2 regions of the Paraliobacillus zengyii genome follow, and region 2 is predicted to be linked to the other one. Evidence: predicted binding sites of a transcription regulator. Region 2 holds the regulator's gene; the other holds the start of a gene.

Region 1 (16,339 bases), 940 kb from region 2:
AAGGGCAAACAATTGGTGGAATGGGTAATACAGGTAACTCATTTGGAAGTCATTTACATTTTGAAGTACACAATGGCGGATGGAGTTATCATGGCGCAATTAATCCATCACCATATTTACCATAATAAGTACACATCTTTTCACAATAAAAGCATAATCTAAATAAACAAAGGCATCGCACGAAATGTTGTGGTGCCTTTTTGTGTCATACATATGGTACACTAGGAAAATAATATTGAACAAAAAAATCGGGGTGAAAAAAGTGCAAATCAAGAAAAATTATCTAGTTCTAATTATAGTTGCTGCAGTACTTATTGGTGGAGTAGGTACTTTCTTCAGTATGCAATTGTTGCAAGAAACTGTATCAACCGAAGAAAATATCGACTCAGTTAATTTTTCCGATCTTTCTGAGGATGAACAAGAAGAAATTCTTAGTGATGCTGGAGAATCAACTACTTTTTCAAAAGTTATGCAAGCATACAGTGTCATACAGGACAACTACTTAGAAAGTGCTGATGAAGATCAGTTGATCGAAGGTGCAGTTGAAGGTATGCTCGCAACTTTAGATGATCCATATAGTGTTTATATGGACCAAGAAACGATGGAACAATTTAATGAACAGATCGAGTCTTCTTTTGAGGGGATTGGTGCAGAAGTTAGTATGGTTGATGGTAAGGTTACTATTGTTGCACCGATAAAAGATTCTCCTGCAGAACAAGCAGGTTTAAAACCTAATGATCAAATACTAAAAGTTGATGAAGAGAGTATCGAAGGTCTTGACTTATATGACGCTGTTTCCAAGATTCGTGGGGAACAGGGCTCCGAAGTAACGTTAGAAATCCAACGACCTGGTGCTACAAATACAATTGAAGTTGAATTAACAAGAGATGATATTCCACTGGAAACAGTTTATTCGGAAACAACTGAAGTAAATGGTAATAAAGCAGGAATAATTGAAATAACTTCTTTTTCCGAAGATACTGCTACTCGTTTTGAAGAAGAGTTGACAAGTTTAGAAGAAGAGGGGATTGAAGGTTTAGTCATCGATGTAAGAGGAAATCCGGGTGGTTTATTACCTTCTATTCAAGAAATCTTGAAGAACTTTATAACAAAGGACACACCGTATATGCAGGTGGAAGATGGTGAAGGAAATAAAGAACGCTATTTCTCTGAATTGGACAATGCAAAAGATTACCCAATTAGTGTTTTAATAGATGAAGGTAGCGCATCGGCTTCTGAAATCTTAGCCATTTCAATGAAAGAAGCAGGAAATGCCGAAATAGTTGGTACAACAAGTTTTGGAAAAGGTACAGTACAACAAACGATCCCAATGGGAGACGGTAGTACAATTAAACTAACTTTATTTAAATGGTTATCTCCAGAAGGGAATTGGATTCATGAAGAGGGAGTTGAGCCGACTGTAGAGATAATGCAGCCAGCATACTTTTATGCGAATCCTATTCAAGTAGAGGAAACTTATTCCTATAACGATAGCAATGAAGACATTGAGAATGCACAAATTATGTTGGAAGGTTTAGGATATAATCCAAATCGAGAAGATGGCTACTTTAGTCGCGAAACAGAAACTGCTGTAGAAGAATATCAAGCAGAAAATGATTTAGAAGTAACAGGCGAGATTGATGAAGCAACCGCTGAGAAATTACAAACAAGTGTCATTGAAAAAGTAAGAAGTGGTGAAGAGGACGCGCAACAAGAAAAGGCATTAGAAGTATTATTTGATTAATCAAGAAAGTAAGCAATTCCCTTATGAAGTAAGTTTATTCATAAGGGAATTGCTTAAAATTTTCTTATAAAAGAAGGAAAAGATCATCTTTTATCGAATTATAATAAATAAAGGCTCATTAGACAAAGAAGTGAAAGGGGTGTGCAAAATATATGGAGACATGGTTAATTGAATTAGCAAAAGGTGTAGGCAAACTTTTCTTTAATCCGCTAATATATTGGTTTTTTATTGTTACATTCATAGCATCATTTACCAGGATTAAGAAAGAACGAAAATACTTTGGTACGAAAATATTTACTATATTTGATGAACTACGTTACACATGGAAAACGACACTTTTAGCTGGATTAAGCTTATCTTTAGGTATGTTAATTATTGGTGCGTCGCTTCATTATCTCATGATTGCAGGACTTGTTTTGTTTACTATTTTATTTTCAATTGGGAAAAGGTTCACGTGGTTATCAGCAGCGTATACATTTGGATTTACCTACATAGCCTTACTCTTTTCTCCATATTTCATATCCTATCTACCAACTTCATGGAATACGGAGATAAAAGACTCTCAATGGTTGATATTCACTACTTTAATGGGGATTTTTATTTTAATCGAAGCGATTAAAATGATACGTATACAACAAGAAGAAACCTTTCCTGAATTAAAGAAAGGCAGTCGTGGTAAATGGGTAGGACAACACCGAGTAAAAAAAATAATGCTCATACCTTTCATAAGTCTATTGCCAGCTGGGTTAATTACACCATTTGCTGATTGGTGGCCGATATTTTCTATAGGTGAAACAGAATTTGGACTCTTATTTATTCCTGCAATAATTGGTTTTGAACATGTAGTAAGAGGTTCAATGCCTATAAAGGCGACACATAAATTTGGACAATCGTTATTAATATTAGGTTTTATCGTAATTGGGTTTTCGATAGCAGGCTATTATATTACTATTTTTACATTAATAAGTGTGGTTATCGCGATTATTGGACGTGAGCTATTAGCGTTACAATTCCGATTACGTGATTTAAGAAATCCTACTTATTTTGCAGTAGAAGAGACTGGATTAAAAGTATTAGGAATTATCCCAGGTACACCAGCAGAGAATATTGGATTAATGATTGGTGAAAAAATTATCAAGGTTAATGGCCAACCTGTTTCCAGTGAGCAAGCATTTTATGAAGCACTTCAGCTAAACAGTGCATATTGTAAACTTGATATTCGAGATGAAAGAGGGGAAATAAGATTTGCGCAGCGCGCCCTCTATCAAGGAGAACATTATGAATTAGGAATTATTTTTCCTAGCGAAACAACATGGAAAATAGAAAAGGCGCAATAATTTAATTTTCATATAAATTTAATAGAAATTTCATCATTTTGCCGTTAATTCAATGTATAATTACTTAGTAATATAACTTGAGTGCCTTATGAAAGGTTGAGCGGAATGAATACTTTACAAAAAAGGTTTAATGATTGGAAAAATGGTTTATTAGTGTACAAATTCGCTTTAGATGAAATTGATACAAAATTAAGTATTCTAAGTGAAGAGTTTGAATTTATTCATAATCACAATCCAATGGAGCATGTTAAATCGAGATTAAAAGAACCGAATAGTATTATGGACAAGTTAAATAGAAAAGGGTTAGAAGTCACACTATCTAATGCAAGAGAACATGTACGTGACATTGCTGGTGTTCGAGTAACTTGTTCATTTGTTGCGGATATTTATAAAGTTTACCATATGCTTAGTCAGCAAGATGATATTAAAGTACTTGAAGTAAAAGATTATATTAAACATCCAAAACCAAATGGATATCGTAGTTTTCACCTCATTGTTGAAGTGCCTGTTTTTCTTGCTAATTCAACTGAACATGTCCCAGTAGAAGTACAAATACGAACAATCGCGATGGATACATGGGCGAGTTTGGAACATAAAATTTTTTACAAATATGATCAAGAAATCCCTCAAGAATTAAAAAATGAATTAAAACAAGCAGCAGATACTGTAAGAGCACTTGATGACAAAATGGAATACATTCATACGCAAGTGGAAAGAGAAAAACATAAAGTAACACCGACTATATTGAAATAACAAGACGCGCATACAATCATGATTGTATGCGTGTCTTTTGATATGAATGGGACAAAAAATAAGTGCCACTAGTTGGCTGTTATGAATCTGGAATGTATTCATTATATAGCTTGTTAAAAGAGTTTGTTAACAATACTGTCGTTTATGACTGAATAACTATAGACTCTGTCGTAACTGCCACGTTGATTTCCGCTTCAGGCAGTCGCTTTCCGCGGGCAAATGTTTTCGGTGGGGCGAGTAATCGCAGTCCCAAGTCTTCAGCTAACTCCGTAAAGCACAAATCGCTTTAAGGAGTGGATCTTCAGATCTTGCTTTTCCCGCAGGACTTTGAATTTACTTCCTGAACCAACACCGCACGAAGAAAATCGAACTATATTTTCGAGGATCGACTGCCCTACGCTACAATCAATCGGTATAATGTTAACAACTGTAGTGATAAGTACAATAAAACTTTATGACAAGCAGATAACGTATTATTTTTAAAGTCTGTCCAGTGACCGATTGCCTGTGTTATAAACTAATTCGAATAGCTATTCAAAAAAACGGTTTTCTTTGGATGATAATTCTTCAAAAAGTTGGCGAACATAAGAAGCATGGTAGTTTTGTATGTAGTTGATTTAATGTTTGCTAACTTGTATTTTAATGACAAATAACAAGCATTTTATATAATTCTTAATTAGCAGGCTACACTAGCGGATCAAGCGAAATGGGCGAGACTCCTGCAGGAACAGCACGGGCTGAAGATCCATTCGGTAAAGTGGTTTTCTTTACCGAATTAGCTGAAGCCGTGCCTGCGGAAAGGGAGCCCATTTCGCTTGAGGAGCGAAGCATAGATTATCTTGTATTGAACTTTATATAAAGTGAGTTATATTACGACTGAGTTTACCTCAAGTTCGTGATCAGATGCAGATGCTTTCAAAATGAGCACGAGTCAACTTTAACATTGGATTGCAGACTTCTCAAGTTTGCCAAGATCTAAATTCGCGTTTTATCAGTGAAAGTTGCGTTATAAAAAAACTGAAATAGCTTCACCATGCGCAGTTAACTAAATGCTTCGTTACTTATTTCCTGGGGAATAAAGAGTCTGTTTAAAATACAGATACATTCTGAGCATCTATTAAATGATCAAGGTTATCCTATTAGCGTTTTGTATAGGGATGCAAGGGGTATAACTACAGTATCCTGATATGAAGGAAGGTTAAGAAATATGAGAAAAGTTGCAGTAATATTTAACCCTGCAGCAGGGAAAGCAAAACTGCTGCAATTAAAAGAAAAAATTATAAATACATTAGAAATAGCTTTTGAGGAAGTAACTGTTTATGAAACAAAGCAACCAGGAGATGGTGCAACATATGTGAACCAAGTTTCAAGTCAAGTTGATCTAATTATTGCGGCTGGCGGTGATGGTACAGTAAATGAAGTGATTAATGCGATCGCCCCGCTAGAAAAACGACCTGCTTTTGCGATCATCCCTGGGGGCACAAGCAATGATTTTTCTCGGGAAATTGGAATGTTACAAAACCCGTTAAAAGCAGCTGAACAAATTGCTGAAAAAGAAACAAAAATGATTGATATTGGACAAAGTGATCATTACTATTTTCTGAATTTTTGGGGCATCGGTATCATTACCCAAGTTTCTGAGACAGTTGATTCAAATTCGAAACAAAATATCGGACGATTGGCTTATTACTTACGTACCCTACAAACAATTGGCGAAGAAAAGTCTTTTCATCTAAAAATAGAATCTGATAATGGAATTTGGGAAGATGAAGCTGTTATGCTTATTGTGGGTAACGGTACATATACTGGTGGGATTCGAGCTTTCTTTCCAGAAGGAAGCATCCATGATGGGTTGTTAGATGTATTGGTTATCAAAGAAGCATCTTTACCAACTTTTTGGTCTATTCTTCAATCAAAAGTAGATAATAACGAGCAAATTAATGAAGGAATTAAAGCTTTTAAAACAAAAAGTATAACTGTTACAGCAGATCCAGCACAAAATATTGATTGTGATGGAGAAAGACAGAATCAAACACCATCAAGTATTACTGTTTTACACAACCATATACAAATGGTAGTCGGAAATATCGAATAGTTAAACGAAAACACGCCAAAAGTTAGAATGTAATCTAACCTTTGGCGTTTGGCATAATGGGATCATTCTATTATCGTTCGATGGTCAATAGTTCTCGTAATTCATTTTCTGATAACGTAGATAGCATCGTTTCACCTGGTTTAATGATTTGATCCACAAGCTCTCTTTTTTCATGTTGTAATTGAAAAATCTTTTCTTCGATTGTTCCTTCAGTTATTAAACGTATAACTTGGACAACCTTCTTCTGTCCAATTCGATGTGCACGGCCCGCTGCTTGTTCTTCAACAGCTGGATTCCACCATAAATCAAATAGTATAACAGTGTCTGCTCCAGTTAAATTAAGTCCTGTACCACCTGCTTTTAAGGAAATAAGGAAGACTGATTTCTCACCTTCGTTAAAAGCATCAGCCATTTCTAATCGCTGTGATGGTGGAGTGGAGCCATCTAAATAAAATACCTCATGTCCGTCTGCTTGTAGTTCTTTGTTGATTATTTTTAACATGCTTGAAAATTGTGAGAAGATTAATAGTCGCTTACCACTTTGCCTTAATTCATCGACTAATTCTTTTAGATGTTCTAATTTACCAGATTTTCCAGTATAGTTTTCTAAGAACAACGATGGATGACAACAAATTTGTCTTAAACGTGTAAGCCCAGCTAATATTTCTAATTTACCTTTTTCAAAGCCTTTTTGTTCAATTGTTTCAGCAATCTTCTCTTGCATTTTTTCCACATATGCAAGGTACACTTGCTTTTGATTTTTAGTTAGCTCTGAATATTGTTCTGTTTCAATTTTATCTGGTAATTCTGCTAACACATCCCGTTTTAGACGGCGTAAAATAAATGGTCTTGTAATCATTGCGATATAAGCAGGATCTTGTTGTAAGAAGTGCTTTTTTGTTCCGAAAAATCCTGGTGATATCGTATGAAATATTGACCATAATTCATCTAATGTATTTTCAATAGGCGTACCGCTCAATGCGAAGCGATGTTTTGCTTGAAGTGAACGAACAGCTTTTGCTGTTAAAGTAAGATGGTTCTTAATCGCTTGTGCTTCATCAAGAATCAATGCATCAAATGGTACTGATGCGTATATATCTTGGTCTTTTCGCATTAGTGGATAAGAAGTAATTAACACATCCACATCAGTCAATTGTTCTACGATTGCTCTACGTTGTTGTTTTGTCCCGACAATTACTTCTGCACGTAAAGAAGGTGCAAACTTCGTAATTTCCTTTCGCCAGTTATAGACCAGTGAAGCAGGTGCAATGACTAACGCTTGATATTTACCATCTGTTTTTTCTGCTTTTTCACTTAATAAATAGCTTATTGTTTGAACTGTTTTTCCTAAGCCCATATCATCTGCTAGAATGCCACCTAAATGGTAGTAAGAGAGCGTTTTAAACCACTGAAATCCTACAAGTTGATAGTCGCGTAAATCGGCATCTAACGTAGTTGGTAAATCAAATTGCAAATCTTCTGGATGTTTTAAGGCAGTTAACATTTGTTCAAACGTATCTTGATAATGTGCAACTTCAGCTGGAAAAGTCTCTTCTATTTGTAAACTTCGCGCTGCTGAAATTTGAACTTGTCCATCCTGAAGATCAGACTTACTTAATTGTAGTTGGTCAATAAATTGTTGAAACGATTCAAATGATTCATTTTCCAAAGCAAGTAAAGGCCCATCTGGAATCCGGTAATAGCGTTTTTTCTCTACTAATGCTTGTAGAAGTTGTTGTACTTCTGTATTTGATATCCCTTTAACATCAAAGGAAACGTCTAACATTCCGGTAGTGTTATTCACTTGAATATTGGCTTGTAATTCTGGTTCTTCTGCACGAACTAATTTTTTCACCTCATCAGAAATATAAACAAGTGCATGGTTATGAAGTTCTGGTAAAGCATCATGTAAAAACCTGTAGATATTTTCATTATTAAATAGTTGAAAACGACCATTTAAATAATAAAAACCAGCTTGTTCAAGAAGTTGTAAAATTGATCGTTCGGCTTTCATTTCACGTTTTATTACTAAATTAGAAGCCTGATGTGATTCATATGGTGCAAGTTCATAATCTCCATACTGAAAAACAACATTTGCTGTAAGTGTATCCTGTAATTCATCTAAATATATTTTTGTCTTAAGTGATGTTATCGCAAGTAGTTCGTTTGTTTTTTCAGAATAAATGGGTTGCCCTATTCTTTCTAATTTCGGCATGACATTTGATACAAATGCTTCCATCTTATCTCGGGCAATCAAATGTACATGCTTGGTACGATAAGGCAATAATGAAAACAGCTGATCAATAATTAAGCGCTGTTTAGCATTTGTAAGATAAAAGGTGTGTGCTTCATATAAATAACCATATCCATCAAAATAATTAAAACGAAGCAAAGCACCCAGATTAATAGAGAAGCTATCTTCATTCTCAAGATCTATTGGAAAAGTAAGTGGTGGTAGCTTATCTTCCAAGAAAAAGCTTCCGAATATTTGGCCTTGTAAATCTTTCATCGTATGATCTCTTGCACTAATTCCTTCTAATAAAGGCTTGGCTGAATTTGGTGGTATTCTAACCGCACGTTTGTTTGTCATTCCATAGTCATTATCATATAGAATTTCATTTTGATAGGCCTGTATAAGCTGATCTATGATGTCTTTGTCCTCTTCTGCAAACTTATGAAGTAAAGGATCATATGTGAATGTATTTGTAACAGGGTATGGTTGCTGATTTTTAACGTGGGTAAGAAAGGTACGGATTTCTTTAATTATATACGTTTTTTTTATACCAACTTGTAACTCAACTTCTAAAAACAGTTTTGCATTTTGTGTGTTTTTACGTTGAATTAACGTATAATCAATCCGAAGCTCTTTTGCATCCAAAACATGCGCTCTATTTTCACTACTAAAAGCTTCTAGCATTCGTAATGTGAATGGATCACTTTTAGCTTGCGGTCTCACTGGCAATGTTGGGTTTGGTTTCGTCGTACTAGTCAAGACTGTCTGACTAGGGTCATTAGAATTACTGTTACTTATTGCGAGTAAAACTGCTGCAATGTGTTTACAAGTGAAATGTGTGGCGTATGCAGGACAATCACAATTACCTTCTAGCTCATCGTCATCAAAAAAGAAAATACGAACGTTGTAGCTACTTGCTCCACGAACTTGTGCACTCCATGTGTTAATTGTTTGATTGTATGTTAAACCAATGACTCTTCCTTTTTTGAAGTAGTCAAAGCCCCTTTTATAAAACCGTTGGCCGGTTATTTTGACAATGTCTTGTGTTTCTAAAAAAAAGGTACGCATAATTATTTCCCTACCTTGTCTTGTATTAGCAAAAGTATATCTTTTCATTATAACAAATAATTGTCGTCAAAAACTGTAAGAATGAAAATTTTTATTTGTATTTTAAGGATCAATTGATTAAAATGGGCAGTCATTTGGCGTGAAAATAGTTGACTTTATCCTAAAAAACGTGCTATTTTTACTAACGTGAATAGACATTTAAAAAGCACTTATACATTAGATGAAGGAGCATTATACCGATGTAGAAATCCCTTAGTAATCCATGTTTTATAAATGAATCAAATTAAAGATAGGAAGGGATTTATAAAATGACAATGCAAGAAGAAGTAAATAAGAGAAAAACATTTGCGATCATATCACACCCTGATGCTGGTAAAACAACATTAACAGAGAAATTGTTATTGTTTGGTAACCTAATTCGAGAAGCAGGGACTGTAAAAGCAAAAAAATCAGGTAAATTTGCTACATCTGACTGGATGGAAATTGAGAAACAACGTGGAATTTCTGTAACGTCCAGTGTGATGAACTTTCCATATAAAGATTATAAAGTTAATATATTAGATACACCGGGTCACGAGGATTTTAGTGAAGACACGTATCGTACATTAACAGCTGTAGATAGTGTTGTGATGATTATTGATGCAACAAAAGGTATTGAAGCCCAAACTATTAAATTATTTAAAGTTTGTAAAATGCGTGGTATTCCGATTTTCACTTTCATCAACAAAATGGATCGTGAAGGTCGTGAACCATTAGCACTTTTAGAACAAATTGAAGAAGTTTTAGAAATCGAAACATATCCAATGAATTGGCCTGTTGGCATGGGTAAGCGTTTCTTAGGCATATTTGATCGTCAAAATAAACAGTTTGTACAATATAATGGAAATGAAGCAGAAACAACTATTCCTTATGCAGATTTAGATAATCCAGAGAATAAGGCACTTGTGGAAAATCCAACATATCAAGATACATTAGATGAGTTGGAATTAATTGAAGAAGCAGGAGATGACTATTCATTAGATGCGGTCTTGAGTGGGGATCAAACACCAGTTTTCTTCGGTAGTGCTTTAGCGCCGTTTGGTGTGCAAAGTTTTTTTGATACGTTTATCGAAATGGCTCCCAAACCTGTTCCTAGAAAGACAACAGAAGGATTAGTTAGTCCCGATAACCCGGATTTTTCAGGATTTGTCTTTAAGATCCAAGCAAACATGAATCCAGCCCATCGTGATCGTGTAGCATTCCTACGGGTTTGTTCAGGTAAGTTTGAGCGTGGAATGAGTGTTAGATTAGAACGAACAGGTAAACAAATCAAATTGTCTCAAACACAACAATTTGTGGCTTCCACTCGTGATACAGTTGAAGTTGCCTATGCAGGTGATATTATCGGGATATATGATCCGAATGCATATCGAATAGGTGATACATTAACAGAAGGTAAAGAATCTTTTGTTTATGATGAATTACCACAATTCCCACCTGAGTTATTTAAGCAAGTAACTGCAAAAAACGTAATGAAATCAAAACAATTCAGAAAAGGTTTAGAACAACTGGTCCAAGAAGGTGCAATTCAATTATTTACACGTTATCCGATGGAAAGCTACATTATCGGAGCTGTTGGTGAATTACAGTATCAAGTATTTGAACATCGTATGAAACACGAGTATAATGTAGAAGTAACGTTAGAATCTATCGGTGAACGAGTACCACGCTGGTTAAACCAGGAACAAGTCGATACGACGTTATTCGACGATCGAAACCTGTTAGTTAAAGACCGTGAAGGAACATTTTTAGTATTATTTAAGAATGATTTTGCTCTTCGTTGGTTTAAAGATAAACATAAAGATATCGAGTTAATTGACTTGTTTGAAGTCAATCAGTATGATCAATCTTATTAAAAGATAATGTAGTAAAGAAGCTTGGGGTAACTGTACCTCAAGCTTTTTGTTACATATCTTTTTAAATATGAATAAAACGAATATTTGTTCGCATTTTGGTTTGAAAAGTAGTATAATGTGGTATCATAGATAAGTGAAGAGTAGAACGGAGGGTGCATCGTGGTAGATAAATTTGAGTTAGTGTCGAAATATAAGCCCGAGGGTGATCAGCCATCAGCAATTAAGGAATTAGTTTCCGGAATTAATGCTGGTAGACGTGAACAGACATTACTTGGAGCAACAGGAACTGGTAAGACATTTACGATGTCTAATGTTATTACAGAAGTAAACAAACCGACGTTAGTCATTGCTCATAATAAAACACTTGCTGGACAACTATATAGTGAATTCAAAGAGTTTTTTCCTAATAATGCTGTAGAATATTTTGTTAGTTATTATAATTATTATCAGCCTGAAGCATATGTTCCTTCGACGGATACATTTATAGAGAAAGATGCAAGTATTAATGATGAAATTGATAAATTACGACACTCAGCAACGTCTGCCTTATTTGAAAGAAAAGATGTTTTAATCGTAGCAAGTGTATCGTGTATTTATGGTTTAGGTTCTCCTGAAGAATACCGAAATCAAGTATTATCCATTCGGGTTGGAATGGAGAAAGACCGAGACGCATTACTTCGTGAATTAGTCGATATTCAGTATGCACGTAATGATATAGATTTCCAACGTGGTACATTCAGAGTTCGTGGAGATTCGGTTGAAATTATTCCGGCTTCTCGAGAAGAACACTGTATACGAGTTGAATTTTTTGGTGATGAGGTTGATCGTATACGAGAAGTAGATGCGCTAACTGGAGAAATTGTTGGTGATCGCGAACACATCGCTATTTTCCCTGCTTCCCACTTTGTTACTGGTGAAGAAAAATTAAAAGTCGCTATGAAAAATATTGAAAAAGAATTGGAAGAACAGCTAACGTTTTTCCGTGAAAATAATAAATTACTTGAAGCACAGCGAATTGAACAGCGGACGCGTTATGATTTGGAAATGATGGAGGAAATGGGTTTCTGTTCAGGGATTGAAAACTACTCTCGTCATTTAACATTGAGAGAAGCTGGTTCAACTCCATATACGTTAATTGATTATTTTCCAGATGATTTCATGATTGTTGTTGATGAGTCACATGTAACGTTACCACAGGTTCGTGGAATGTTTAATGGTGACCAAGCAAGAAAGCAAGTTTTAGTTGATCATGGATTCCGATTACCATCTGCAATGGATAACCGTCCGTTGACATTTAAGGAGTTTGAAGAGAAGGCGAAACAAATGGTCTTTGTTTCGGCAACTCCCGGTCCATATGAATTAGAGCACACGCCTCAAATGACAGAACAAGTTATTCGTCCAACAGGTTTACTAGATCCTCCAGTGGAAGTTCGCCCAATTGATGGTCAAATAGATGATCTGATTGGCGAGATAAATAAACGGATAAAACTAGATGAACGGGTACTCATTACAACGTTAACTAAAAAAATGTCAGAGGATTTAACCGACTATCTAAAAGAGATAGGAATGAAGGTTGCTTATTTGCATTCTGAAATTAAAACATTAGAGCGGATTGAGGTTATTCGTGATCTACGGGTCGGTAAGTTTGATGTCATTGTTGGAATTAACTTATTACGTGAAGGTATTGATATTCCAGAAGTATCTTTAGTTGCTATTCTTGATGCTGATAAAGAAGGTTTCTTGCGGTCTGATCGAGCATTGATTCAAACAATGGGACGAGCAGCACGTAATGAAAATGGACGTGTCATTATGTACGCGGATCGGATGACAGATTCAATGAGTCGGGCAATTGAGGAAACAGAACGACGTCGTGAAAAACAACAAGCATATAACGAAAAACATGGTATTGTACCTACGACAATCAAAAAAGAAGTTCGTGACGTTATACGCGCAACTATGGCTGCTGAAGATTCAGCGAAGTATGAAGGTGATGCACCAAGTTATAGTAAGATGACGAAGAAAGAAATTGAGAAACTGATTGAAAATATGGAAAAAGAAATGAAACAAGCTGCGCGTGACTTGAACTTTGAAAAAGCTGCTGAGTTACGTGATATCGTTATACAGCTGAAAGCGGAGGGGTGACAATCAATGGCTAAAAAAGCAATAACCATTAAAGGTGCACGTGCACATAATTTAAAAAATGTTGATATTGAAATTCCAAAAGAAAAATTAGTTGTGCTTACAGGGCTATCAGGTTCTGGGAAATCATCATTAGCTTTTGATACGATATATGCTGAGGGACAACGACGCTATGTTGAGTCTTTATCTTCCTATGCGCGTCAATTTTTAGGACAAATGGAAAAACCAGATGTTGATGCTATTGAAGGGCTTTCTCCAGCCATTTCAATTGATCAAAAAACAACGAGTAGAAATCCACGTTCTACAGTTGGAACAGTAACAGAAATTTACGATTACATGCGTTTGCTATTTGCTCGAATTGGCCATCCAGTATGTCCGAAGCATGGTGTAGAAATTTCATCACAAACTGTGCAACAAATGGTTGACCGAATTTTAGCTTATCCAGAAAGAACGAAACTTCAAATTCTTGCGCCAGTAATATCTGGGCGTAAAGGTGAGCATGTTAAAGTGTTAGAAAAATTAAAACAAGAAGGTTATGTACGTTTACGCATTGATGGAGAGATGCGAGAAATTAGTGAAGAGATTGAGCTTGAGAAAAATAAAAAACATTCGATTGAAGTTGTTGTTGATCGAATTGTTGTTAAAGATGGTATTTCTGGTCGACTTACTGATTCGTTGGAAACAGCATTACGTTTAGGTGAAGGAAAAGTGAAAGTTGATGTAATGGGAGAAGAAGAATTGTTATTTAGTGAACAACATGCATGTCCCATTTGTGGTTTTTCCATTGGTGAACTTGAGCCACGTTTATTTTCCTTTAATAGTCCATATGGCGCTTGTGAACGTTGCGATGGTTTAGGGACGAAATTGGAAGTTGATGTTGACTTAGTAATCCCTGATACTGAATTAACCTTAAATGAGGGGGCAATTGCAGCTTGGGAACCAACAAGTTCACAGTATTATCCACAACTCCTTAAAAGTGTTTGCGAACATTACGGTATTGATATGGATACACCAGTCAGTCAATTACCTCCTGATCAGTTAGATAAAATACTAAATGGAAGTGGAAAAGAAAAAATTCACTTTCATTATGAAAATGATTACGGTATGACGCGTGAAAATGATATCTTTTTTGAAGGAGTTCTTGCTAACCTTGCGCGCCGCCATCGTGAAACATCTTCAGATTTCATTCGTGAACAAATGGATAAATATATGGCACAAAAGAACTGTCCGAAATGTAAAGGATATCGTCTGAAAACGGAAGCAACAGCGGTATTAATAAATGGTAAACATATTGGCAAAGTAACAGAGCTCGCCGTTACGGAAGCAAATGATTTTGTTTCTAATCTTACTTTATCTGAGAAGGACAAAACAATAGCTGAAATGATTGTAAAGGAAATTCAAGATCGACTAACCTTTTTAACTAATGTTGGGTTGGATTATCTAACATTATCACGAACAGCTGGTACGTTATCAGGTGGAGAAGCACAGCGAATTCGCTTGGCAACACAGATTGGCTCAGCATTGACAGGTGTTTTATACGTGTTAGATGAACCGTCTATCGGATTACATCAGCGTGATAACGATCGATTAATTGCAACACTCAAACAAATGCGCGATTTAGGCAACACGTTGATTGTTGTCGAGCATGATGAAGACACAATGCTAGCAGCCGATTGGTTAATTGATATTGGCCCTGGTGCAGGAGAACATGGTGGTACTGTTGTTGCAAGTGGCACACCAAAACAGGTGATGAAACAGAAGAAATCACTTACAGGCCAATATTTATCCGGTGAAAAGTTTATTCCATTACCAGCGAACCGTCGTAAAGCTGATGAAAGATTTGTAGAAATTATTGGTGCGGAAGAAAATAACCTTAAAAAAGTTAATGCGAAGATTCCAATTGGTGTTATGACAACTGTTACCGGTGTATCTGGTTCTGGTAAAAGTACGCTTATTAATGAAATTCTTCATAAAAGTTTAGCAATGACATTAAATCGTGCGAAGCAAAAACCAGGTAAACATAAATCAATTAAAGGTAGCGAACATTTAGAAAAGGTAATTGATATTAATCAAGCACCAATTGGTAGAACACCACGTTCTAATCCTGCCACCTATACAGGTGTATTTGATAATGTTCGAGATGTCTTCGCTTCAACAAATGAAGCAAAAATTCGTGGCTATAAAAAAGGAAGATTTAGTTTTAATGTTAAAGGCGGACGGTGTGAAGCTTGTCGTGGTGATGGTATCATAAAAATTGAAATGCACTTTTTACCAGATGTGTATGTATCTTGTGAAGTTTGTCATGGTAAACGCTATAACCGGGAAACGCTTGAAGTAAAATATAAAGGGAAAAATATTTCTGAGATTTTAGATATGACAATAGAAGAAGCATTAGGCTTTTTTGAGAATCTTCCAAAAATCAGAAGGAAATTACAAACCGTTTATGACGTAGGTTTAGGCTATATCCGTCTAGGACAGCCTGCAACAACACTTTCTGGTGGAGAAGCACAACGTGTGAAGTTAGCAAGTGAATTACACCGGCGCTCAGATGGAAAAACGCTATATATATTAGACGAGCCGACAACCGGTTTACATGCTGATGATATATACCGTTTGTTAGGCGTATTACAACGTTTGGTCGAAAACGGAGATACTGTTTTAATTATAGAACACAATCTTGATGTGATTAAAACCGCCGATCATATTATTGACCTTGGTCCAGAAGGTGGAGATCGCGGTGGTCAAATCATCGCAACCGGAACGCCAGAAGAAGTTTCAGAGATTAGTGAATCGTATACAGGATATTATCTAAAACCAGTTTTAGAAAGAGATCGTTTACGAATGGAAACAAATATACAAGAAAAAGAAAAACTAGCACAATCTTAAAAGAAAAGCTTGGAAGCACTTCTTGCGTCCAAGCTTCTCTTTAACTTTTGCTTAATTGAATCGAGCGAACAGTCTGCAAACATCTAGATAAATAAAAATGGCTATCTGAAGTCAGCTTTTTGACGTTTTCACCTTTTTTGGGTAGAGTATAATTAGTTAGAAGAGTCGGAAGGGGTGTTTCGTAATGAA
Region 2 (16,339 bases):
GTTTAGAACACATTCAACGTGTAACGAAAAGAAGAATGATCTTATCAAGTGTAATTGTACTAATTCTTTATCTTGGTACAATTATATTTATTGATGATTTACATGTTTTTTCACTGCTTTCTTTGGCAATTTTATTAATGGTATCTATTACTATCTTATTACTTTTTTATGCTGTATTTAAAAAAGAAAAAAGTGCTTTTTATATTATGTATGTAGGACTTTTGTTACTCGTAATCATTTTTGCGAATAGTTTTCAATATGGTCTTTCTCAAGCAGGGGAAGTTAGTAAATCCTCTAAAAATTATTTGTTGAGCGATAAATATAACGGAAAAGAACAAAGAGAGCTTTTGCAACAAATTAAAAACAAAGACCCCGATTCGCTATACCGGATTGACTGGAAAGTAGACAGACTTAATAATACACCAATTGTGCAAGATTTTAACGGAATAAGTGTGTACGGTAGTATACTAAACGAACACTTGATCGATCTTTATTTGAACGATCTAAATATTGACACAGGGAGGGAAAGTGTTAGTAGATATGCAACATTTGGTAATCGGGCGCACTTATATAGTTTATTTCAAGGAAAGTACATGATAAGGGAGAAGGAAAGCGAAGAGGGCGTACCATATGGATTTTCAAAAATACTTGAATCAAAGAACTATATCGTTTTAGAAAACAATAATGTATTGCCTTTTATTCGAACAACTAAAAATTTCTTTTCAGAAAAAGATGTCGAACAGGTTTCTGATTTAAGTAAAGAGTATGCGATGCTCGAAGGTGTAATTATATCCAACACGAAACAAACAAACGCAGAAATAGCACAAGACGCTAATCTTATCGACCAAACGAAAATCATGATGGTTGGTGCTTCTTATACGAATAACGTATTAACTGTTACTGAGGAAAATGGTGGTTTAGATATAGAAACAGATTCATTAACGTCTGCAGCAAAGGATCTGTACGTACACTTTCATTTAGAGAACACTGCAGTCGATCAAGGGTTTACATTAAAAGTAAACGATTATAAAACTGCACGAAAATCTAATCAATCTATTTATAAAACATATGATGATGAGCTAACAATCCGCGTAGATAATTCGAATAAAATTCGAATTAGACTACCTAAAGGAAAGTACATCTTAAGAGATTTAGAACTATATCAAACAGACTATGCCCGTTTGGAATATCAAAAAAACAAGGTATCAAATAATAGTACGTTAAAGTGGAAAGATAATCGAATATCCATAACTTTTAACAACGATAGAAATGATTATTTCATGATGCTACCTATTCCATTTGAAAAAGGGTGGCAAGTTAAAGTTAATAATAAAAAGCAAAAAATTGAGAAGGTTAACTATGCTTTTATTGGATTTCCCATAGACAAAGATGAAAACGAGATAGAATTACTCTATTATCCACCTTATTTTATACTATCGATTGTTTTATCGAGTTTTAGCCTACTCTTATCTATATTAATTTGCAGAAGAAACCAATAAGAGAAAAAGTCATATTTTGCGGTTGCCCGGGTAATATTTTCGGAAAGTCTTATATAAATCAGTTGTTTTCTTATGGAATTTGTTATTAGAGGAATTCTAAGCACCAGTTTTAATGAGGATATAGGAATTAGTTGTTAGAATATTTAAGAAAAGAATATCTAAATTTAAGCCTCCGTTATGGAAGATCAGTCCACACGTAAAACCTTTTTATTTCATATAAAGGTAGTGAAGGAGGTTTGACAAATGCCGAAAATTTTTATTGATCCTGGACATGGGGGAAATGATTCAGGTGCAAGTAGTAACGGGTTAGTAGAAAAGGATATAACATTAAATATTGCTCTAAAATTACAACAGATATTGAACGATTCTTATCAAAATGTCACCACACGTCTATCAAGAACAACAGATCAGTCAGTTTCCCTGACCAATCGAACAAACGCTGCGAATGATTGGAATGCCGATTACTATCTTTCCATTCACATTAACGCAGGTGGCGGTGTTGGTTTTGAAAGCTATATATGGAATGGTAATTTTGCTTCGAAATCTGAAACAGAACGATTGCGATCTACTATTCACGACGAAATTGTTGAAACGATTGGATGGCGTGATCGAGGTAAAAAAGAAGCGAATTTTCATGTGTTAAGAGAAACGACGATGCCAGCAATATTGACAGAAAATGGTTTTATAGATAATGATGCTGAAGCTGAAGAAATGAAAACGCCACAATGGATTGAACAAGTAGCACGTGCACATGCATCTGGTATCGCACAAGCATTTGAATTAGAAGAAGACTCGAATGCAGAAGAACCTGATACGTCATCTTTTTACCGAGTTGTTACAGGTTCGTTTCAATCCGAGAAAAATGCGAAGCAACGTAGATATGTTCTAAATAGGCATGGTTATAGTAGTTTTATAACGGAATTTAATGACCAAGGGCAAGTTTACTTCCGAGTGATTGTTGGGTCATTTCAAAACAGGTCCAATGCTGAAGGCCGTGTAGATGAATTAAATGAAATAGGGTTTGATTCATTTATTAGTACGTTCAACGGATAAAAGAAATCTCCACTATGTTTAAGTGGAGATTTCTTTTATTGTTAATGGATATTTCTATATAAGCCTATTACTCTACCTAAAATGGAAACATTATCATATATGAGTGGTTCCATTGTTGCGTTTTCGGGTTGTAGACGAATATGGTCTTTTTCTTTGAAAAAGCGCTTAACTGTAGCCTCATTCTCATCTGTCATGGCGACTACAATTTCTCCATTTTGAGCGGTTTGCTGTTGTTTTACAATTACCATGTCACCATCTAATATACCTGCTTCGATCATACTTTCGCCTTCAATTACAAGTACAAAAATTGACTGATCGGTAGCATCTCCATGTGTAAGAGTTAAAGGTAGTGGGATGTATTCTTCAATGTTTTCAACAGCAGTAATGGGGATACCAGCAGTAACTTTCCCTATAACAGGTGCAAACGTTACTTCTCCTTTAGGAATACTAGAGTCATCAGCGGCATGTAATACTTCTATTGCTCTAGGTTTCGTTGGATCTCTACGTATGTATCCTTTTTTCTCTAGTCGAGCAAGGTGCCCATGTACGGTGGAACTTGATGCTAGACCAACAGCCCCGCCAATTTCTCTTACTGAAGGTGGATATCCTTTTGCTGCTACTTCATCTTTAATATAATCTAAGATTGCTTGTTGACGTTTTGAAATTTTCGTCATAATGATGCACCTCCGTACATATTTTATTAGTGAAAGTATAGCATGTTTATCACAAATACACAAACATAAGTTCTAAAAAAGACTTGACAGGAACAATCGTTCGGTTATAATAAAATACAGATGCGAACAATCGTTCTTAATATCAAAGGAGGAAACAAAATGTTTAATAAAATAACTAATATTACTATGGTGGATTTATTCTATTTCATTTCGTTCATTCTTACGTTAGGATTTATGTATATGGGTTTAGTTTCTAGTTAAAAAATATGTTTAAAATAGAAAGGTAGTTATCATGCGAGCGATTATATACTGTCGGGTAAGCACGGAAAAAGAAGAGCAGTCTTCTTCCTTACATAGACAAAAACAAGAATTGATAGAGTTAGCAGAAAAAGAACAAATGGAAGTCATCAGTATTATAGAAGAAAGGCAAAGTGGATATGAAATTGAACGAGATGGTATTTTATCCATATTAGAAAAATGTGCAACTGAAGCAGTGGATTGTCTATTAGTTCAAGATGAGACAAGACTAGGAAGAGGTAATACTAAAATTGCCTTATTCCATCAATTTTCTAAGTTAGGTGTGAAAATATATGCTTTATCCAATCAAGGAGAATTACAATTATCTGAATCTGATGCAATGGTTTTACAGATTGTAGGTGTTGTTGAAGAGTACCAACGTAAAATTCATAACATTAAAATAAAACGAGGGATGCAAAAAGCTATTAAAAATGGCTACGATCCAGCTAAAAACCTTCGTAACCGTGATCACGCGAATGGTCGCAATCGAATTGAATTTCCAATTGAAGAGGTAAAACGTTTGCGAGACAATCAATTAACTTTTGGTGAAATAGCGACTACGCTTCGTGGATTGGGTTTTCAAGTGTCCAAAGCAACAGTTCACCGAAGATACCAAGAATATGTATCGCTTGAATCTGAGCATACCTTTCATATAGAATGAATAGACAAGGAATCCATATTAAAGGATACTTGTCTTTTCTGTTTTCGAGAAAACTTTATACGTAAAGGAGAAGAACGATGTTAGCTAAAGATAAATTAGATCGTATTAATATGCTGGCTAAAAAGGCCAAACAAGAAGGGTTAACAAGTGAAGAAAAAGAAGAACAGCAAAAACTAAGACAAGAATATTTAAAAAATGTACGACAATCTTTTAAAAATGAATTCAAAGGGATGAAGATCATTGATCCTAATGGAGATGATGTCACTCCAGAAAAAGTGAAGAATTTGAGAAAAGAAAATTAAAAATAATTGAATATTCTTGAAGATAGTACTTGTTTATTATCCGTTTTCATTATAGGATATTAATTGTACGTACATATTTTCATAATTTTCGAAAGGGGATACAAAGTATGTCAAAACAAACTGAACAACGCTCTATTAACACGATTCGCACGCTATCTATTGATGCAATTGAAAATGCTAACTCTGGGCACCCAGGATTACCAATGGGGGCAGCACCAATGGCATATACATTATGGACTGACTTTATGGACCATAATCCGAAAAACTCTAGTTGGTTTAACCGAGATAGATTTGTATTATCAGCAGGACACGGATCTATGCTATTGTACTCGTTACTACATTTATCAGGTTACAACGTATCAATTGAAGATTTAAAAGGATTTCGTCAGTGGGGATCTATCACTCCAGGTCATCCTGAAGTAACACACACGGACGGAATTGAAGCAACTACTGGGCCATTAGGACAAGGTGTTGCGATGTCTGTTGGTATGGCAATGGCTGAAGAGCACTTAGCTGCTAAATACAATAGAGATAATTTTAATGTAGTTGATCACTTTACTTATGCGCTTGTTAGTGATGGCGATCTAATGGAAGGTGTTTCACATGAGACAGCATCTTTAGCTGGACATTTAGGCTTAGGTAAACTTATTGCACTATATGATTCTAATGACATTTCATTAGATGGTGAATTAGACCAGGCTTTTTCTGAAAATGTAGAAGATCGTTTTAAAGCATATGGCTGGGAAGTAATTCGAGTAGAAGATGGCAATGATATTATCGCTATTCGTGAAGCGATCAAAAAAGCGAAAACAAATCTAGATCAACCTACTTTAATTGAAGTGAAGACTGTTATTGGATATGGTTCACCAAATAAATCAGCTTCTTCTGCTTCACATGGTGCGCCATTAGGTGCAGATGAAATTAAATTAACAAAAGAATTTTATGACTGGAGTCATGAAGATTTCTTCGTGCCTGAAGAAGTTTATCAAGATTTTGAAGAGAAAATTGTAACACGTGGTAAAAAGACTGAAGCAGAGTGGAATGATGTATTTTCAGCATATAAAAAAGCACATCCAGAGCTTGCTAAGGAACTGGAAGATGCAATCAAAGGTGAACTACCATCAGATTGGGCAAAAGACCTTCCAGTATATGAAGCTGGCGAACATACACTTGCTACAAGAGCATCATCAGGTGAAGTTTTAAATGCAGTAGCGGAAGCAGTACCATATTTCTTTGGTGGAAGTGCTGACTTAGCTGGTTCAAATAAAACAAAAATTAATGGTGCAGAAGATTTCTCTAAAAATAATTATTCTGGTCGAAATATTTGGTTTGGTGTACGTGAATTTGCGATGGCTGCAGCCTTAAATGGTATGGCATTACATGGCGGATTAAAAGTTTTTGGTGGCACATTCTTTGTATTCAGTGACTATTTACGTCCTGCTGTACGTTTATCTGCCATTCAAGAATTACCTGTCACATATGTTTTGACACACGATTCTATTGCTGTTGGGGAAGATGGTCCAACACATGAGCCGGTTGAGCAGCTTGCTGCATTTAGAGCAATGCCAAATCTATCAGTTATTCGTCCAGGTGATGGTAATGAAGTACAAGCAGCATGGCGTCTAGCTTTAGAGTCTGAAAAGGTACCAACTATGCTTGTTTTAACAAGACAGAACCTACCAACATTACCAGATACGAAAGATAATGCATATGAAGGTGTTAAAAAAGGTGCTTATGTAGTAAGTGCTGCAACAAAAGCAACACCTGATGCACTATTACTTGCTTCTGGATCTGAAGTTCAGTTAGCAGTAAAAGCACAAGCCGAATTAAAAGAAAAAGGTTATGATGTAAGTGTTGTGAGTATGCCATCTTGGGATCGTTTTAATAAACAAGATAAAGCATACAAAGAACAAGTCATACCATCTACTGTTAAGAAGCGTTTAGCAATTGAAATGGCATCACCATTTGGTTGGGAACGTTATACAGGTGATGAAGGTGACATATTAGCAATTGATACATTTGGTGCATCTGCTAATGGTGATAAGATCATGCAAGAATATGGTTTCACTGTTGATAATGTAGTTAAAAGATTTGAAGCGATGATTAAAGCGTAATTTAACCAATTCCTCACTTTATTTCACAATAAAGTGAGGTTTTTTTTGGATTTGACAAAAGCTTATTATTTTTTTACTTCATTATGACAAGATATGCATCTTTTTTTTTGTATACTGTTTGTCAAAAGAGGGGGACAAGCTTATGCAAAAATATTATGTGTTTTTTTTAAATAGTGAAGTTTGTTATTCTTATTTCTATAAACCAGAGTTACTAAATCGGTTTTTTCAATCTTATTTTGATCAGCAAAACAGAAAAGATTTAGCTGCACAATTTCTATACATAACTAGGACGATATCTGCTGATCAATTGCTGCATTATGTAAATGAAAATGCAAAAAAAAATCGTTATGTCCAGAATAAACGTATTGTCTATTATTTTAACCAGAATGCTACTAATACATTTACTGTGCATGAAAGATGGCTTGAAGTAGATTGTGAATCACTAGAGGTAGCCAATACCATGTTATTTGAATGGCTAGAGAAGTATGATCACTGTTGTTATATTATGGAGAAGAGTGGCATGAATTACGGCTGGCTCTCTCCAATCAAAAAACAAGTCTTGCTTTCCTAGCTCTACTATTGTAATCTTTGTTATTGTCTACTATACTATATGAGAGAGAATTTGAAGGAGGAAGGCTAGACATGGGCACGATTTGGATTGTAGTTATTGCTATAGTAGCTTTAATTGCTGGTGTTGCGCTTGGGTTTTTCATCGCTAGAAGATACATGATGAATTATTTGAAAAAGAACCCACCAATTAATGAACAAATGTTACGAACACTAATGATGCAGATGGGTCAAAAACCATCACAGAAAAAGATTAATCAAATGATGCGTGCAATGAATAATCAAAATCAAACGAAATAATATATTCAATGATTCAATGATTCGATACGTATAGGCATTGCAACTTATAAATCCCTTGCCACCAATTGGTGCAAGGGATTTATAAGTTTTAACGCAAATATTATCATCTAAAATAAAATGTAAAGGAAGTATAAATGATGTTTTGGGCTATAGCTAGTACAGTTGTGGGATTAATAATGGCAACAACGATGATTATTGTTCGTGCACGCGCATCAAAAAGGCCGACAAACGCGGCACGGATCTTACTACCACCTCTTTTTATGAGTACAGGTGCTTTTATGTTTGTAGTGCCTATATTTCGCGTCTCTTTCTCACAAGTTGCAGAAGCATTAATTGTGGGAATGGTCTTCTCAATATTTCTTATTAAATCAACTTCGTTTACCTTCGAAAAAGGGAATATTTATTTAACGCCTTCAAAATATTTTGTTGTTATTTTGGTAGGTCTATTAATTGTTCGAATTATATTAAAGTTAGCTATCAGTTCCTCTATATCTATTGGTGAAACGAGTGGTATGTTTTTTTTGTTAGCTTTTGGTATGATTGCGACATGGAGATTAGTAATGTTCACGAAATATTTAAAAATAAAAAGTGATAATTTCGAATAATCTAATAGTTCGTACGACTCATTATGTTATCATATACTTTATACCTACTTAAGTTTTATTAAAAAAGATTAATTTATCACTATTTTCGCTAATATTTACTACAAATTGCTAATATACATGAAATAACTGTGTTATCATTGTTAAGTAATGGTAGGGTGGGTTTGGTTCCTTGAAAGGGGGTATTTTATGTCAGGTTATGAAATTGATGAAAATACAGACAATGCTATTTTAGCAACATTCTCAATTGCAAAGAAACCCAAACAATTTAAACTAGCCAGTTTACCGGAAGAAGTATTAAATTGGATTGATAAACAAGGGTTTGATTTTATTACAATTTGTAATGATAAAAGTGAAGTAATTTACGTTTCTAATTCTATAGAGAAGGTTTTAGGTTTTGAAAAAGATGAACTAATTGCAAGTAATGCTATTAGTTATTTTTCACCAATGGACCAAGAAAGAATTCCAGAAAAAATTAACAAAAACGAAAAAAAAGTTCAAAAATTCACTGCTAACATTCGAGATGCATTTGGAAGATATAGGAGCATTGATTCTGTAATTGCTTCATTGTTTTCAAGAGATACACAAGAAAAATTATATATCTGCTTGTCTAAAGATATCACAGACAAAAAAGAAGCAGAACAAATGTTAATTCGTTCTGAAAAAATGTCGATAGCAGGTCAATTAGCAGCCGGTGTCGCGCATGAAATTAGAAACCCGCTTACATCCTTGAAAGGGTTTGTTCAACTGCTTCAGGCTGGTATAGATCGTAAAGAAGAATATTATAAAATTATGATTGATGAAATTGAAAAAATAGATGCTATATCATCGGAACTTTTATTTATTGCTAAACCAATGACAGATGAACGAAAAAATGAGAGTGTATCTGATATGGTTCAAGATGTTATTACATTACTGAACACACAGGCTAAAGTATATAATATTAATCTTATTTCGCAAATTGAAGTAGATCAGACGGTCTATTGTGATCGTACACAAATAAAACAAGTCCTTATAAATTTAATTAAAAATGCAATTGAAGAAATGCCTAATGGTGGTACGATACAGATTCATGTAACAGATGATCAAACATATTGTTCTATTTCTGTTATTGACGAAGGTCCAGGGATACCAGAGAGTTTATTACATAAGTTAAAAGAACCTTTCTTTACAACAAAAAAAGAAGGTACTGGATTGGGTTTAATGATTTCAAATAAGATTATAGAAAACCATAATGGTGTATTAGATATCCTACAAAATCAAGATAAAGGAAGTACCTTTTGTGTTTCCTTACCACTAATTAATAATAGCTGATTATACGTAAAAACAGCCGAGATTAACATGGCTGTTTTTACGTGTAATCAAACTATAAATCATGACTTGCATTTTTCTTTTGTCGACTATGATTTCTATTTTTAACTTTTTTTGATCCACTTAAAGGTTTGTTAGGTTTTTCTGTTTGTTTTTTATCTGCCATTTGTTGTCACCACCTCAATAATTAATGTGTGTTTCTATATGGTTTTTATTCTTTAAATTATCGATTTGATTAACACAATGACTGACAAATGTAGACGAATTATTTTACTTATCTGTCGATTTCAATTAAAATGAAATATACGTAGATGTTTGGAATCCTACTATTGATAGGATACGGGGAGTATTATGAGTTTTATTTAATATGGGGGGTATCATGTATGACAGAAATAAATCATACTATTAACGCGCAAAAAAAGTTCGATTTAAATGGTAAAACGTATAATTATTATCAACTAAAAGCCTTAGAAAAGGCAGGAATTGGAGAAATATCTAGGTTACCTTTCTCTATTCGAGTACTATTGGAATCTTTACTTAGACAATATGATGGAAGAGTTATTAAAGACGAGCACATAGCAGGCTTAGCAAAATGGGGTCAAGTAGCTAAAACAGACGTACCATTCAAGCCTTCACGTGTTATCTTACAGGACTTTACTGGTGTTCCTGCTGTAGTTGATCTTGCATCCCTTCGAAAAGCGATGGTTGATCTTGGTGGTTCACCTGATAAAATCAATCCCGAAGTACCGGTAGATTTGGTTATTGATCACTCTGTACAGGTTGATGAATATGGTTCAAATAAAGCTCTATTAGCTAATATGAGTTTTGAATTTGAACGTAATGCAGAACGCTATGAGTTTTTGAATTGGGCTCAAAAGGCATTTGAAAATTATCGTGTAGTACCACCAGCAACAGGTATTGTTCACCAAGTTAATTTAGAGTACATTGCAAATGTAGTACATGCAACTGAAAATAAAGAAGGTGAATTTGATGCTTACCCTGATACATTGGTTGGAACTGATTCACATACAACAATGATTAATGGTTTGGGTGTATTAGGTTGGGGTGTTGGCGGTATTGAAGCTGAAGCAGGCATGTTAGGTCAACCTTCCTATTTACCGGCTCCAGAAGTAATAGGAGTGAAATTCACTGGAAGTTATCCTGATGGAACAACTGCTACAGACTTAGCATTAAAAGTAACACAAGTGTTACGTGAGAAAAAAGTGGTAGGTAAATTTGTTGAATATTTTGGACCTGGCTTACAAGACATGCCACTTGCTGATCGTGCTACCATTTCAAATATGGCTCCTGAATATGGAGCAACTTGTGGATTCTTCCCAGTTGATCAAGAATCGTTAGATTATTTACGTTTAACAGGCCGAAGCGAGGATCATATTGCTTTAGTCGAGAAATACTGTAAAGAAAATAGTCTTTGGTATTCACCAGATCAAGCAGATCCAGAATTTACAGATTTAGTTGAAATAAACTTATCTGATTTAGAACCGAATCTATCTGGTCCGAAGCGTCCACAAGACTTAATTGCTCTATCTGACATGAAAAAGCTTTTTCATGAAACTATTTCTAATCCTGCCGGAAATCAAGGGTTCGGTTTAGAGAAATCTGAATTTGAAAAAGAAGCCTTAATTGAACATCCTGACGGTAGTACATCTAAGATGAAGACTGGCTCATTAGCAATTGCTGCGATTACATCTTGTACAAATACATCAAACCCGTATGTAATGTTAGGAGCAGGTTTACTTGCTAAGAAGGCTGTAGAGAAAGGGCTAGATGTACCAAGTTATGTAAAAACATCTTTAGCACCAGGTTCAAAAGTGGTGACAAGATATCTTGAAGATGCTGGTCTAATGACTTATTTAAATAAATTAGGTTTTAATTTGGTTGGATATGGTTGTACAACTTGTATCGGTAATTCTGGTCCGTTATTGCCTGAAATTGAACAAGCTATTGCAAATGCAGACTTAACAGTATCATCTGTTCTATCTGGTAACAGAAACTTTGAAGGACGTATCCATCCACTTGTTAAAGCAAATTATCTAGCTTCTCCACCACTTGTTGTAGCTTATGCTTTAGCTGGAACGGTTGATATAGATATTAAAGATGAACCACTTGGTATGGACAAAGATGGAGAACCTGTTTATTTTGCTGATTTATGGCCAACAATGGAGGAAATTCGTTCAGAGGTTGCTAAAGTTGTTACGCCAGATATTTTCAAGAAAGAGTATGAGAATATTTTCAAATCAAATGAACAGTGGAATGCAATTGAAACAACTGATGAGCCTATATATGAGTGGGATGATGATTCTACCTATATTCAAAACCCTCCATTTTTTGAAGGTTTAGCTAAGGAAGCTGATCAAGTTAAAGCACTATCTGGTTTACGCGTAATTGGAAAATTTGCTGATTCTGTTACAACAGACCATATTTCACCAGCAGGTGCAATTGCAAAAGATATGCCAGCAGGGCAATACTTGCAAGAAAATGGTGTAACACCAAGAAACTTTAATTCATATGGTTCGCGACGTGGAAATCACCAAGTGATGATGCGTGGAACGTTTGCTAATATTCGTATTAAGAACAAACTTGCACCTGGTACGGAGGGTGGATATACAACATATTGGCCAACGGATGAAGTGATGCCAATTTATGATGCAGCAATGAAATACCAAGAAGATAATACAGGTTTACTTGTTATTGCAGGAAAAGATTACGGCATGGGAAGTTCGCGTGACTGGGCTGCAAAAGGTACCAAGCTATTAGGTATTAAAACAGTGATTGCAGAAAGTTATGAACGTATTCACCGTAGTAATTTAGTTATGATGGGCGTTTTACCATTGCAATTTAATGAAGGCGAATCAGCTGAATCATTAGGTTTAACTGGAACAGAAACATTTGAAATAAATATTGATGAAACAGTTCAACCCAATCAACTTGTAAATGCAAAAGCAACAAGAGTAGATGGAAGTGAAGTAAGTTTTCAAGTTGTAGCTCGCTTTGATAGTGAAGTGGAGATTGATTACTACCGTCACGGTGGAATTCTGCAAATGGTCTTACGTAATAAACTGAAAGACTAATAATAAATGAGAAGAGGTTTCGCAATTGCGGAACCTCTTTTTTCGATTTTTAAAAGTATAAATTATCAGAATAATGGGAAAGATCTATTTAATCAAGAAAAGGAGTGGTAGGAATGGTTCGAGCTAAGAAATTGTCGTTTCAAACACTAGTGGCAGAAAATAGAAAAGAAATTATGCAGGATGAAAAAACGATAGAAAAAATTACAGATCGAATAGAAGACAAGATTCATGCAACGATAAAGACAAATATTTCTTCATGAAAAGATCTTGTATAAATACAATACCCTAAGCCAAACTAATTGTGAACAACGAAGGGGGCTTTTTGATGAGTAATCCTAAACGAGATAGTGAGCAATTTCAACCTGATCATTATGGCACACAGCCGAGAAAAGCTGAAAGCAACAAAGGAAAACAAATGGGTATGAAAAGTAATGAACAACCCGACCTCATACAACAAAAAGGCAAATAGGAGGTATAAATAATGAGTGAAAACAAACCAAATCCAGATAATCGTGCCGATAATGTAGAAAAATTACAAGAGATGGTTCATAATACAATTGAAAATATTGAGCAATCACATGATGCGTTGCAACATGCAACCGATCAAGAGAAAGAAAATATCGAAGCTAAAAATGAAAGAAGAGAAGAGTCCTTAGAAGCAATACGTGTAGAGATCAAAGATGAATATAAAAATCAACAAAAGTAATTTTTATGCTATATTGGATAAAGAAGCGCTGTTAATGGCTTCTTTATCTACGTTATTAAGAGAACGTTTGGTTAGATCTGCCTGTTATAGCGTAGTGTAACCTGTTCTTCTCCAGTTTCCGTTTGAGCTATTTTTTTTTTTTTTTTCTGAAAGGTAAATCCACGTGCTTCATAAAATGGGATACCTCGTTGGTTTCCATCCTGTACAGATACCCATTGCTCTTTTACATTTATTTTAAGTTGATATTCTGTAAATCTTTCAAGAAGTTGTTTTCCGACGCCTTTATATCTGTATTCTTCATCTACATAAAAAACAAAAATTTCTCCTATATTTGGCTCTTTTAATCCTCCACCAATTACACCAACGACTTTATCGTCTATAAGGGCTACATATGTATAAATTCCTTTCTCAATATCCTGTTTAACACGTTCCTTTTGATACCAAAAAGCAACAGTTTTCACTTGATGTTTGTCACTTAATTTATTTTCAACCGTTTGTTTCCAGCCATTTGTACAGATTGTAGCAATTTCACTTGTATGATTTTCACTTGGTTTAACAATCGTTAGTTCCATTATTCCCACCTCATTAGTACTATTATTGAAATAAATTTTTATATTTTAAGATTGGGTAGTTTTGTGTGTTCTGATACTATTTTTGCAGCTTTAGGCAGGGTATCTTGCTTACTCCAAGAATTTTGTTCCCATATACCAGAACGTTGAAATGCTTTGGCACAATGAATGAAACATTCTTCTACTTCTATAGCAATTCCCAAAAGGGGTTTTTCCCCTTTGACTATCATTTCGTCAAGTAATTGCTTATCTTTAACTAAGCAAGCTTTTCCGTTAATTCTTAATGTTTCTCCGAGACCAGGTATAAACAAGAGAATACCGACGTTGGGGTTGGACAAGATATTTCGTAACGAATCGCTACGTTTATTCCCAGATCTTTCAGGGATGAATAATTGTTTTTCATTTATTACTTTAACCAAACCATTACGATCTCCTCGGGGTGATACATCACAATTTCCGGAGTTATCTGAAGTGGCCAATGTTAAAAATGGAGATTTCGAAATGAAATCTATACAATTTTGATCTAAATAGTTTATCACTTTATTTTCTACCAGTTCACTTGGTTGACCAACTAGCGTACGAAGGTCTTCAGGTGTGTTGATCATATCTTTAAAAACAAATATATTATTCAAAAAAACAACTCCTATATTTAGTTATTTCAAATACCATAATAAACGTATCTTTATTTTATCATAAAAAATCAGAAAACTCTGTAAAATAAAATTAAATATAGGGCCCGATTAAGATGCTATCATAAAAAAACTCATACCTAGTGTTTAAAATCTTTCGAGTCAACATAAACAGATAGTTATGATAAAATGTAGTTGTAAGTGAAGGGAGCGGTTATTTTTTGAGAAACACAATTACGGAAGCAGAGATTATAAAGTGGGATACGTTAGAAACAGAAGTTCCACTTACTGAAGTTGACACATTACGTATGTTAGATCAATTGGAGTCAAATGAAAGAGATTATTCAAAGCAGGCGATCGCTGTTCTCTATAGTATGTTGGCTTTTCATCGATTAAAACGTCTTGAAAACTCAGACTATTTAATTGATTTATTACTAGATAAAGCAGCGTCATATGATGATACAGTAACTGTATATCAATCATTGCGTGATATAAAAACGTATTTTCATTTTTATAATGAATTAGAAAAACTTGAAGTAGCTACATGGTCGATTAGAGAGACAGATTTCGATCCAGTTAATTTAAAAAAATTAAATGAATGGCTGATACAATTACAACAATTGAAAAAAAATGCGATTACAAAAAGGGAACCAAATGAAACACAACCTGAAATCGTTTCGATTTATAAACGTATAGAGAAGACGATAAGTGATTTTATAGAGATAGTAGAAGATAGCATTGCTTCATTAGAGAATAAACGATCAGGTATTCCAGTACAGCGCCTAAATGATTACATCAAAGAATTAGTCGGTCTGAAAAAGGACTTTTATCGTGCATTTCCTGATGTATTACGTGCATCTAATGAAAAAAGTCCATTAGAAAAATTGGATGAAATGGTTGGTTTAGACGATGTAAAAAAATATATTTCGCAATATTATCATTACCTTAAATATCAAAAAGAACGTAAACATATGGGCTTTCACATGATTGATGAACCTGGTTTACATATGGTAATGACAGGTAACCCTGGGACTGGTAAAACGACAATTGCTCGTCTCTTAGCAGAAATCTATCATGAGTTAGGTTTATTAGATACCAAAGAAGTAACAGAAGTAAATCGATCGCATTTAGTTGGCTCATATGTTGGTCAAAGTGAAGAAAATACAATGTCATATATTAAACAATCCCTTGGTGGAATCCTTTTTATTGATGAAGCTTATAGTTTAAAACGTCCCGAACAAAGCGGTAGTGATTATGGACAAGCTGTTATTGATACACTTGTTTCCGCTATGACTGGTAAAGAATACGCGAATAAGTTTGCCGTTATTTTAGCTGGTTATCCAGAAGAAATGCGTCAGTTTTTATGGTCGAATACTGGACTACGTAGCCGTTTTCCTGAACAAAACGTTGTTTCATTACCTGATTTTAAAATGGTTGAGTTAGTACAAATAGCTCAAAATACTGCATTAAGTAATGATTACTTTTTTACGGAAGAAGCCTTAAATCGCTTCGAAAGTGTCATTGATCGAGCGAAAGTGGATGATACTTTTGGTAATGCACGAACGGTAAGGGACCTTGTATTAAAAGCTATCTTTAAAAAAGGTGCTACTAAAACAATTAATTCGTCAGATAATTGGTTAGAACACATGCGTATCGATGTTAGTGATTTAGATATTATGGAAGATAATGAAAGATTAAAAAATGAACCGATGAAGCAATTAGATAATTTAATTGGATTAACAAATATCAAAGAAGAAGTAAAAAAACTTTCATCATTTGTTACTGCACAACAAAAACGAAAGAAACTAGGATATCCAGCTGTGCCAATTCAATTGCATGCAGTCTTTTCTGGTAATCCAGGGACGGGTAAGACAACAGTTGCAAAGATTTATTCACAATTACTGAAAGAATGTGGTTTATTAAAAAGAGGACATTTCGTATTAGCATCTAGAAGTGATCTTGT

What was found. Region 2 encodes LexA, which represses DNA repair genes until DNA is damaged. Its sites were predicted from a motif close to CGAACATATGTTCG; they were not measured.
Region 1: a site for LexA is predicted at 11,203-11,216, ahead of uvrB (excinuclease ABC subunit UvrB). Genes of this name have one in related genera too.

What each region holds. Positions count from the first base shown of each region.
Region 1 is NZ_CP029797.1:2,795,940-2,812,278, reverse strand. It holds gene DM447_RS14255 (murein hydrolase activator EnvC family protein) at 1-125, shown strand, start outside; gene DM447_RS14250 (S41 family peptidase) at 263-1,744, shown strand; gene DM447_RS14245 (PDZ domain-containing protein) at 1,897-3,081, shown strand; gene DM447_RS14240 (GTP pyrophosphokinase) at 3,187-3,834, shown strand; gene DM447_RS14235 (diacylglycerol/lipid kinase family protein) at 5,042-5,929, shown strand; gene DM447_RS14230 (DEAD/DEAH box helicase) at 6,000-9,230, opposite strand; gene DM447_RS14225 (peptide chain release factor 3) at 9,539-11,125, shown strand; gene uvrB (excinuclease ABC subunit UvrB) at 11,285-13,267, shown strand; gene uvrA (excinuclease ABC subunit UvrA) at 13,274-16,150, shown strand; gene DM447_RS14210 (YojF family protein) at 16,335-16,339, shown strand, end outside.
Region 2 is NZ_CP029797.1:1,858,041-1,874,379, forward strand. It holds gene DM447_RS09385 (YfhO family protein) at 1-1,499, shown strand, start outside; gene DM447_RS09390 (N-acetylmuramoyl-L-alanine amidase) at 1,743-2,552, shown strand; gene lexA (transcriptional repressor LexA) at 2,594-3,226, opposite strand; gene DM447_RS09400 (YneB family resolvase-like protein) at 3,519-4,184, shown strand; gene DM447_RS09405 (DUF896 domain-containing protein) at 4,262-4,486, shown strand; gene tkt (transketolase) at 4,594-6,600, shown strand; gene sirA (sporulation inhibitor of replication protein SirA) at 6,743-7,171, shown strand; gene DM447_RS09420 (YneF family protein) at 7,243-7,467, shown strand; gene DM447_RS09425 (CcdC family protein) at 7,605-8,072, shown strand; gene DM447_RS09430 (ATP-binding protein) at 8,259-9,383, shown strand; gene DM447_RS09435 (small acid-soluble spore protein P) at 9,436-9,546, opposite strand; gene acnA (aconitate hydratase AcnA) at 9,764-12,472, shown strand; gene DM447_RS09445 (FbpB family small basic protein) at 12,586-12,732, shown strand; gene DM447_RS09450 (acid-soluble spore protein N) at 12,798-12,941, shown strand; gene tlp (small acid-soluble spore protein Tlp) at 12,954-13,178, shown strand; gene DM447_RS09460 (GNAT family N-acetyltransferase) at 13,250-13,750, opposite strand; gene DM447_RS09465 (MSMEG_1061 family FMN-dependent PPOX-type flavoprotein) at 13,789-14,352, opposite strand; gene DM447_RS09470 (AAA family ATPase) at 14,598-16,339, shown strand, end outside.